Regions from separate parts of the Pseudoalteromonas thalassia genome, predicted to be linked through region 2. Evidence: predicted binding sites of a transcription regulator. Region 2 holds the regulator's gene; each other region holds the start of a gene.
The links. The regulator MetJ, encoded in region 2, represses methionine synthesis genes. The targets are predictions, from matches to a motif close to TAGACGTCTAGACGTCTA.

Region 1 (3,292 bases), on a different contig from region 2:
CCAAAGCTTCCCGCCAATGGGTATAAGGCTTTTTGAATATCTTTATAGCTCATAGTTTCTGAGCCACCTTGCGCTAACATCGCAGCAGTGAGTGCAGCTAAACCTTTTTTCCCTTGTGGATCAGCTGCTGCACCGGTATTAAATAACCAGTTAACATCAACTAAAGGTGAGCTATTGGTTTTATCAAGTACTTTAAAGTGACGTTCTGTTGGGGCTTGTTCAATACTTGCAACCAGCGCGTTTAAATCAACCTCTTGTTCAAAACCAGCCACTTTATCAAGCGCCGACATTGTCACAGTAGTGCGGCTTGAATCAACAAAATACTTGTTTGCTACCGCTTTGATATCTTCAGGAGTGATGCTATCAGCAGTTGCGTACAGTTGGTTAATAACCTCAGGGTCGCGCTCAAAATGCATGTAGCTTGCAAGCGTTGACGCAATTGACTGCGATGAATCAAGACCATTAATAAAGCTGTATTTTAGGTTTGATTTTAAATCCGCTAACTTTTGTGCATCAACTAACTCAGTACGTGCTTGTGCATAAGTACGGTTAATAGCATCACGGACTTTAGCAAGGTCCGCTTCGTTTTCGACTTTTACAAACACATGTAATAAACCCGGATCTTTAGTATCTGGGTTATAGGTAAACATTTGACTAGCAATTTGTTTATCAACAACAAGCTCTTGATAAAGTGCCGAGTTGTTAGAGAAATAAAGCTGCGAGATTAAATCAAGGGCTGCACGGTCTTTTTGGGTTGGATCCCATGCCGTGCCCTTGTAAGACACAAGCAACCAGTGACCTGGTAAACCATCATTTTTTTCATGTACATATTTTGCAGCTTGTTGTTTTGGCTCAACAGGAATATCTGCTTGGTAATCGCCCTTTTTCCAGTTACCCCAATGCTTTTTCACCATTGCCATGGTTTCTTGTGGATCAACATCACCAACAATGACTAAAGATACATACTCAGGTTTATAAAATTTAGCGAAGAACTCTTTACCATATGCCATTTGATCAGGCATAGCTTCAATGTCTTCAAAAAAGCCCATCGTGGTATGCTTATACGTGTGCTTCTCGAATGCTTCGTTACGAACAGCAGAAAGTAACTTGCGAATTGGGCTGGCATTATTCTTTAGATACTCACCTTTAACAGTAAGCGCTTCAGTACGGAACTGTTCTTCACTGTATGTGAGGTTTTGGAAAATATCGGCTTCGATTTCGAGTACTTTGTCTAAGTGCTCTTTTGAAAAGTTTAAGTGATAGTTAGTGTAATCGTTGGTCGTGTACGCGCGATTATCAACACCTGAATTCTTTAAAATATCTGAATACACATCTTGCGGGAATTTTTCAGAGCCTTTAAACATCATATGCTCAAAGAAGTGTGCAAAACCGGTTTTACCTGCTTCAACTTCGTTACGTGAACCTACCGATACCGGAATTTGCAGTGAAACTACATCTGGGTAATCGGTTTTTACCACCATCACGCGAAGGCCATTATCAAGCTCTTCTAAAAGGTAGTCTTGGCTGAATACACGGCTATCGTCTTGGCTTGCTAGCTGCTCAATTTCGACTTCTTTAACCATAGTTGACTGCGAATTACTCGCGCAGCCACTTAGTGCTAGCGTTACAGCAACACTGGTTGCTAGTAATCTAAATTTCATAATGTTCCCTTGTTAGTTATTTTTTTCATGATCATTGCTGATTGATTATGCATCAAAGTGCCAGAAAATATGAGAGCCAGTGCAATAATTTATGTAAACAGGTGTGTCAATTTAGCGAAACGCTCGGCTTTCAATATGAGTAAAATTCATAGTCATTGAAAAACTTTCATGAAAAAAATCTATCTAGACGTCTAAATGGCTGCTATATTGTTTGTCATAGACATGAGCACGAGCTGGAATGAGGATTATGGCTTTATCACTACAAGAGAAAATTGAAGACACCAATCAAGGCGTCTACCTAATTGGTACTACACCACCAAAATCAGGCACAGATAAAGCCACACTAGAAACTATTGCGAAGAAGCTTCTTGGCCGTTTACACGAAATTGAATACGATGGTGTAATCATTTATGACATTCAAGATGAAAGCAGCCGTACAGCGATTCCGCGCCCTTTCCCATTCAAAGAGACTGTCGACCCGCGTGAGTATTCTAAGTTATTACGTAACTTATCTCAGCAAGATGTTATCACCTATAAAAGTGTTGCCCAGCGTGGCGAAGCTGAATTTACCGAATGGCTAAACGAAACTCGAAATGAGTTTGAGTTAAAAAACTTAGTGCTAGTCGGTAGTCCATCATCTGATGGTGATATCAAATTAAGCCTACCTGATGCATACAAAACCTTAGCAGAGCAAGATAGTGATGTATTTTTAGGTGGTGTTACGATTGCTGAGCGCCATGCGAGCAAGCGAAATGAGCATGAAAGACTACTTAAAAAAACACAGCAAGGCTGTCAATTTTTTATTTCGCAAGCCGTCTATAATGCCCAAGCGACAATAGACTTGATCACCAGTTATGCTCGTAGCTGTAAAGCACAAGGCACAACACCAAAACGCATTATTTTAACGTTTACCCCTTGTGGTGGTGAAAAAACTTTAGAGTTTATGGAATGGTTGGGTATTTCTGTACCCGAGGCAACTAAGTACCGTATGCTCGATGCTGCAAATACTTTAAGCGAATCAGTGCGCATCTGCCGTGAAAATCTCGACTTAATTTTACAAAGCTGCGCACATTTAGATGTACCGCTAGGTTTAAATATTGAGAGCTTAACTAACCGTAAAGAAGAAATTGATGCATCAATCAATCTTTACCGTTTACTAAAAGCAATCATGGAATTAAACCTAGCTGAGAAGCAAATAGCTTAGCGTGCCGCCTTCGAGGCTTGCTTTTTCTCATACATATCTTCATCTGCCCGCTTTAATAGCTCAGCAAAATTTTCTTTTGGCTGAGCTATTACCCCTGAGCCAATACTTAAACTTGTGACAGGAATGCCCCGCTTTTCTAAATTTATCTGAAAAGCGGTATTAAGTTTATCAGCTATACTATCGATGCAATCACCGGGCTGGATTTGCAATAAGGCAATAAACTCATCACCGCCTAAGCGGCCGATAATATCGCTTTCACGTAGGCATTCTTTCATGGTGTCAGCTAAACAAATCAGCGCGAGATCGCCCACTTCATGGCCATACGTATCATTGAGTGGTTTAAAGCTATTTATATCGATAAATAAACAACTAATGTCAAAACCAAGACGTTTCGATATATTCAATTTATGTTGGCAAAGCAGGTCAA
Region 2 (3,292 bases):
AACAAGGTTTCATTGCCTCAAAATAGACTACTTAATTAAGCGTATTGGTATCTAAAAGTTATTAAAAATAATAAATTTAAATAATTTCGTGAGTAAATGCTGTGAAATTCGTTGAAATGGCTGTTTTAGGCTAATTTCGGCTATTTGCAGTGTTCGTGCATATAAAATACAAAAACACGCGCTTAAAAGGCCATAAATAGGTTGATTTTTATGTTTTATTAATCGCAACTATGCACAGAAATTGTTGGGAAATCCTTTAAAATTAAGCGATATAGCTTATAACAGGATAGACCTGATAATACTTGGAATTTTTATACATTACAGGTATCGTACTGATGCAAGCTCTCTCACTTTTTAACTTTTTGCAGGATACTATCGCGTTATGTCAGATTTTCGTGAAAAAGCATTACATTACCACGCTCACCCCGTTCCAGGTAAAATTAGTGTTGAACTAACTAAGCCAGCCGAAACGGTTAACGATCTCGCTTTAGCTTATAGCCCAGGTGTGGCTGAACCAGTCCGCGAAATTGCTGCTGATCCAGCAAATGCCTATAAGTACACAGGTAAAGGTAACATGGTTGCGGTTATTTCAAACGGTACCGCAATTCTAGGATTAGGTAACTTAGGCCCGCTTGCATCAAAACCTGTAATGGAAGGTAAAGCGTTACTATTCAAACGTTTTGCTGGCCTTGATTCAATTGATATTGAAGTAAAACACCGCACAACAGAAGACTTCATTAATACGGTTGCTAACATCGCTGATACGTTTGGTGGTATCAATCTAGAAGATATTAAAGCGCCAGAGTGTTTTGAAATCGAAAAAGCGCTTATCGAGCGTTGCGATATTCCAGTTTTCCACGATGACCAACATGGCACTGCTATTGTTACCGCTGCTGGTATGCTTAATGCCCTTGAAGTACAAGGTAAAGATATCGAAGATGCAATTATCGTATGTTTAGGTGCCGGCGCAGCTGCAGTTGCTTGTATGGAGCTATTAATAAAATGTGGCGCACTGCGTGAGCACATCTATATGCTTGACCGTAAAGGTGTGATCCATACTCGTCGTGATGACTTAAATGAGTATAAGCAATTATTTGCTAACAATACTGATAAGCGTACATTACAAGACGTTATTGCTGATGCTGATGTGTTTGTAGGTGTATCTGGTCCTAATCTATTAACTGCCGATGATCTTAAACTGATGGCAGATAAGCCTGTGGTGTTTGCGTGTTCAAACCCAGATCCTGAGATTGCTCCAGAAGTTGCACACAGTGCACGTAACGATTTAATTATGGCAACGGGGCGTTCAGACTTCCCTAACCAAGTGAATAACGTGCTTTGTTTCCCGTTTATTTTCCGTGGTGCGCTAGATGTGCGAGCAACGGCAATTAATGATGAAATGAAAATTGCAGCTGTACATGCTATTCGAAGCATTGCAAAAGAGTCTGTACCAAGCGAAGTATTAAAAGCGGCTGGCGTTGAGTCACTAGAGTTTGGTGCCGAGTACATCATTCCTAAGCCAATGGACCCGCGTTTATTACCACGTATTGCTCGTGCTGTTGCTGAGGCGGCAGTAGAGTCAGGGGTTGCGCAAATTGAGATGCCAGAAGATTACATGCGTTAAACTTAATTAACGCTAATAAAAAAACTCAGCCTAAGCTGAGTTTTTTTATGCCTGTGGCTATCGGCGGTGATCCGATGGCCGAAATACTTACTCTGAATCAAGAACAGGGATATCTAACCCCATTTCTTGCATAATCTTTTTAACTTCTTCTGGCACCTTTTCAGGGTTGTCTTTACGAAGGTCATCGTCATTTGGTAATGGTTGACCTGTAAAAGCATGTAGGAAAGCTTCACACAATAACTCACTATTCGTCGCATGACGTAAGTTATTGATCTGACGACGTGTACGTTCATCAGTTAATACTTTTAATACATTAAGTGGGATCGATACGGTAATCTTTTTTACTTGTTCTGATTTTTTACCGTGTTCTGCATATGGGTGAATGTATTCACCGTTCCATTTAGCCATAAGTTATTTCGTTGCCTCGGTTGTCAGTTATTTACGCGAGATACCAATTCAAAATAGAACACTTCGTAAAGGTAATTAGTATTTCTCATCGCGCAAGATGCGGAAATTCTATCTCTTTAAAAAAGATAGTCAAATACTAGTTATTTAGCCATCTAGTAGTGTAAATGTATAAACTTCTATTGTGAGCTATAAATACTTTGACTTCTCATAGTCGATCATCTAACCTTTTAGACGTCTAAACATCCAATTTATGAATAGGTGATGAAATGAGTGAAAAAAATAAAGCGACGATAGCGGTTCGTCACGGCATCGAAGCCGATAAGCATCATGGTGCGGTTGTGCCACCTCTATACTTATCAACCACCTATTCATTTGCTGACTTTGATACTAAACGCCAGTATGACTATGGCCGCAGTGGTAATCCGAATCGCGATATCTTAGCTGAAACCTTAGCTGAGCTTGAAGGGGGTGCAAGAGGCATTATTACTGCAACAGGTATGTCTGCAGTGCATTTAGCAACTCAGCTGTTAAACAGTGATGACACACTGGTTATTCCACATGACTGTTATGGCGGTAGTTACCGTTTATTCACTTCGCTTGAAAAGCGTGGCTTATTAAAACTAAAAGTTTTGGATTTAACCAAATCTGAAAACCATCAAGAAATTTTATCGATAAAGCCTAAATTGATTTGGATTGAAACGCCAAGTAACCCTATTTTGCGTTTAACTGATATTAAAGCAATTACGAGCATTGCTAAGCAGTGTGGTGCTTTAGTTGCGGCTGATAACACCTTCTTATCACCTGCATTACAAAACCCAATTGAGTTTGGTGTTGATATTGTTGTGCACTCAACCACTAAATATATTAATGGTCACTCTGATGTGGTTGGCGGTGCGGTGATTGCTGCAACGCAAGAGTTAGGTGATGAGCTTGCTTGGTGGGCGAATAACATTGGTATTACTGGTGCACCATTTGATAGCTACTTAACCCTTCGTGGTTTACGTACTTTAAATGTACGTTTGAAGCAGCACCAAGAAAATGCCTTTGCAATTGCTGAGTATTTAGAAAACTCACCTTATGTAAGCCAAGTTTATTATCCAGGCCTTGCATCACACCCACAGCATGAGCTTGCTAAAGCACAGCAACGCGGTTTTGGTGGCATGGTGAGCTTTGATATTAAAGGCGACATTAACGATGCCGCAGCGTTTTTAACAAGCCTTAAAGACTTTAGCCTTGCTGAGTCGCTTGGCGGAGTAGAGA
Region 3 (3,292 bases), on a different contig from region 2:
TGGCCTCTGCGGCAGTGACATTGTCGCTGGTGGTTTTAGCCTTGGTATGGGGTGTGGCTGTTTACGAAAAAATAGTTTCCTACCTTTAAATCAAATACAAAAAAAGCGCCAAACGGCGCTTTTTTCATTTTATTTAACCTATTACAGGCCAGCAGCTGCGCGAAGTGCGTCTGCTTTGTCTGTGCTTTCCCAAGGGAACTCATTACGACCGAAGTGACCGTAAGCCGCTGTCGGTTGATAGATAGGACGCTCAAGATCAAGCATTTGGATTAAGCCGTAAGGGCGTAGGTCGAAGTGCTCACGCACTAATTCGATTAGACGTGCTTCATCTAATTTACCTGTACCAAATGTTTCGATGCTGATAGATGTTGGCTCTGCAACACCGATAGCGTAAGAAACTTGTAGCTCACACTTGTCAGCAAGACCAGCAGCAACCACGTTTTTAGCAACGTAACGTGCAGCATATGCAGCTGAGCGGTCAACTTTTGATGGATCTTTACCAGAGAAAGCACCACCACCGTGACGAGCCATACCACCGTATGTATCTACGATGATTTTACGGCCTGTAAGACCACAGTCACCCATAGGGCCACCGATTACGAAACGGCCAGTTGGGTTGATGAAGAACTTAGTCGCGCTTGAGATAAGCTCAGCAGGAAGAACCGGCTTAATGATAGTTTCCATTACCGCTTCAACTAAGTCGTTTTGTGAGATTGAATCACAGTGTTGAGTTGAAAGAACAACTGCATCAATACCAACAGGCTTGCCATTTTCGTATGCAAACGTTACTTGAGATTTTGCATCTGGACGTAACCAGTTAAGCTCACCGCTCTTACGAACTTCAGCTTGACGCTGAACTAGACGGTGTGAATAAGTGATTGGTGCAGGCATTAAAACGTCAGTTTCGTTACATGCATAACCGAACATTAAACCTTGGTCACCAGCGCCTTGGTCTTCTGGACGAGCACGGTCAACACCTTGGTTAATATCTGGAGATTGTTTACCGATAGTGTTTAGGATTGCACACGAGTCAGCATCGAAACCCATGTCTGAGTGCGTGTAACCGATTTCACGTACAGTTTTACGTGTAATTTCTTCGATATCTACCCAAGCGCTAGTAGTGATTTCACCACCAACCATAACCATACCAGTCTTTACGTATGTCTCACATGCAACACGGGCATGAGAATCTTGCTCTAAGATAGCATCTAGAACCGCGTCAGAGATTTGGTCCGCGATTTTATCCGGATGACCTTCAGAAACAGATTCAGAAGTAAATAAATGTTTTGCCATTGTATTTCTGCTCACAAATATTGCGCTCCACAAACGTCGGTAATAGCGCTAAAAAAATAAGGGGCGTATTTTATCTAAAACAAATATGTTTGCATAGTAATTTTACGCCTAGACGTCCATTTAAAATTACTAATAACGTATTGTTCTTAACAAACGCCCATAAACGGTGCATTTAATGCGGATTTTTAATTGCACTGTACCCTTACAATAAGTAAGAATGGAGCTTCATAAACAACCAGCGCAAATACATAAAGGTAGGAGAATTCATGCCATCACGCAAAGAACTTGCAAATGCTATTCGCGTCTTATCAATGGACGCAGTACAACAGGCCAAATCTGGCCACCCTGGCGCCCCTATGGGCATGGCAGATATCGCAGAAGTACTATGGCGCGATTATCTAAAGCACAACCCTACGAATCCAGAGTGGGCAGACCGCGATCGATTTATTCTTTCGAATGGTCACGGTTCAATGCTGATCTATTCTCTACTGCACTTAAGTGGCTATGACTTACCACTCGAAGAGATTAAAAACTTCCGCCAAATGCACTCAAAAACACCGGGCCACCCTGAATATGGTTATGCGCCTGGTATTGAGACCACTACGGGTCCATTAGGTCAAGGGATCACAAATGCTGTGGGCATGGCAATTGCCGAGAAAGCACTTGCTGCACAGTTTAACCGTGAAGGCCACGATATTGTTGATCACTACACCTATGCATTTATGGGTGATGGCTGTTTAATGGAAGGTATTTCTCACGAAGCCTGTTCATTAGCCGGTACATTAGGCCTAGGTAAACTAGTTGCGTTTTGGGATGACAATGGCATCTCAATTGATGGTGAAGTAGAAGGGTGGTTCAGTGACGATACACCAGCGCGCTTCAAAGCATACGGTTGGCACGTAGTAAGCGATGTAGACGGTCATAACCCTGATGCAATTCGCGCCGCTATCGAAGAAGCACGTAGCATTACTGATAAACCATCACTAATTTGCTGTAAAACAATCATTGGTTACGGTTCACCTAATAAATCAGGTAGCCACGACTGTCACGGTGCACCACTAGGTGAAGACGAAATCAAAGCATCTCGTGAGTTCCTAGGTTGGACAGGTGATGCATTTGAAATTCCAGCTGAAATCTACAGCGAGTGGGATGGCAAAGAAAAAGGTAAGCAACTAGAAGCTAGCTGGGATGAAAAATTTGCCGCTTATGAAAGTGCATACCCAGAGCTTGCAGCTGAGTTTAAACGCCGTACAAACGGTGAGCTACCAGCTGATTGGGCTGAAAAGTCACAAGCTTACATCGAAGAGCTACAAGCAAACCCTGCAAACCCAGCAACACGTAAAGCATCACAAAATGCACTAAACGCGTTTGGTCCGTTACTACCAGAATTCATGGGCGGTTCTGCTGACCTTGCTGGTTCTAACTTAACACTTTGGGATGGCTCAAAAGGCTTAGAAGCAAACGATGCAAGCGGTAACTACATTTTCTACGGCGTACGTGAATTTGGTATGTCAGCGATTATGAATGGTATTGCACTGCATAAAGGCTTTATTCCTTACGGTGCTACATTCTTAATGTTCATGGAATACGCACGTAACGCAGTACGTATGGCTGCACTAATGAAGCAACCAAGTATCTTCGTATACACGCACGACTCAATTGGTCTAGGTGAAGATGGTCCGACGCACCAACCAGTAGAGCAAATTGCAAGCATGCGTTTAACGCCTAACCTAGTGAACTGGCGTCCATGTGACCAAGTAGAGTCTGCGATTGCATGGCAACAAGCTATCGAGCGTAAAGATGGCCCAACGTCACTTATTTTCACTCGTCAAGGCCTTGAGCAACAAGCGCGTACTGCACAGCAGTTAGCTGATGTGAAAAAAGGTGGTTACGTACTTAGCTGTGACGGTGAGCCAGAGCTTATTCTTATCGCAACAGGTTCTGAAGTACAGCTTGCACAAGATGCAGCTGCAGAACTGCGTTCACAAGGTAAAAAAGT

Region 1: AAEU31_RS18940 (methylenetetrahydrofolate reductase) is a predicted target of MetJ. The motif match lies at 1,846-1,863, and genes of this name have one in related genera.
Region 3: metK (methionine adenosyltransferase) is a predicted target of MetJ. The motif match lies at 1,395-1,412, and genes of this name have one in related genera.

What each region holds. Positions count from the first base shown of each region.
Region 1 covers NZ_JBMMUE010000021.1:66,431-69,722, forward strand. Annotated here, with positions in the region: gene AAEU31_RS18935 (M16 family metallopeptidase) at 1-1,661, opposite strand, end outside; gene AAEU31_RS18940 (methylenetetrahydrofolate reductase) at 1,909-2,865, shown strand; gene AAEU31_RS18945 (sensor domain-containing diguanylate cyclase) at 2,862-3,292, opposite strand, start outside.
Region 2 covers NZ_JBMMUE010000016.1:27,646-30,937, reverse strand. Annotated here, with positions in the region: gene AAEU31_RS16740 (malic enzyme-like NAD(P)-binding protein) at 383-1,624, shown strand; gene metJ (met regulon transcriptional regulator MetJ) at 1,712-2,032, opposite strand; gene metB (cystathionine gamma-synthase) at 2,299-3,292, shown strand, end outside.
Region 3 covers NZ_JBMMUE010000004.1:81,235-84,526, reverse strand. Annotated here, with positions in the region: gene AAEU31_RS06585 (diacylglycerol kinase) at 1-89, shown strand, start outside; gene metK (methionine adenosyltransferase) at 142-1,293, opposite strand; gene tkt (transketolase) at 1,560-3,292, shown strand, end outside.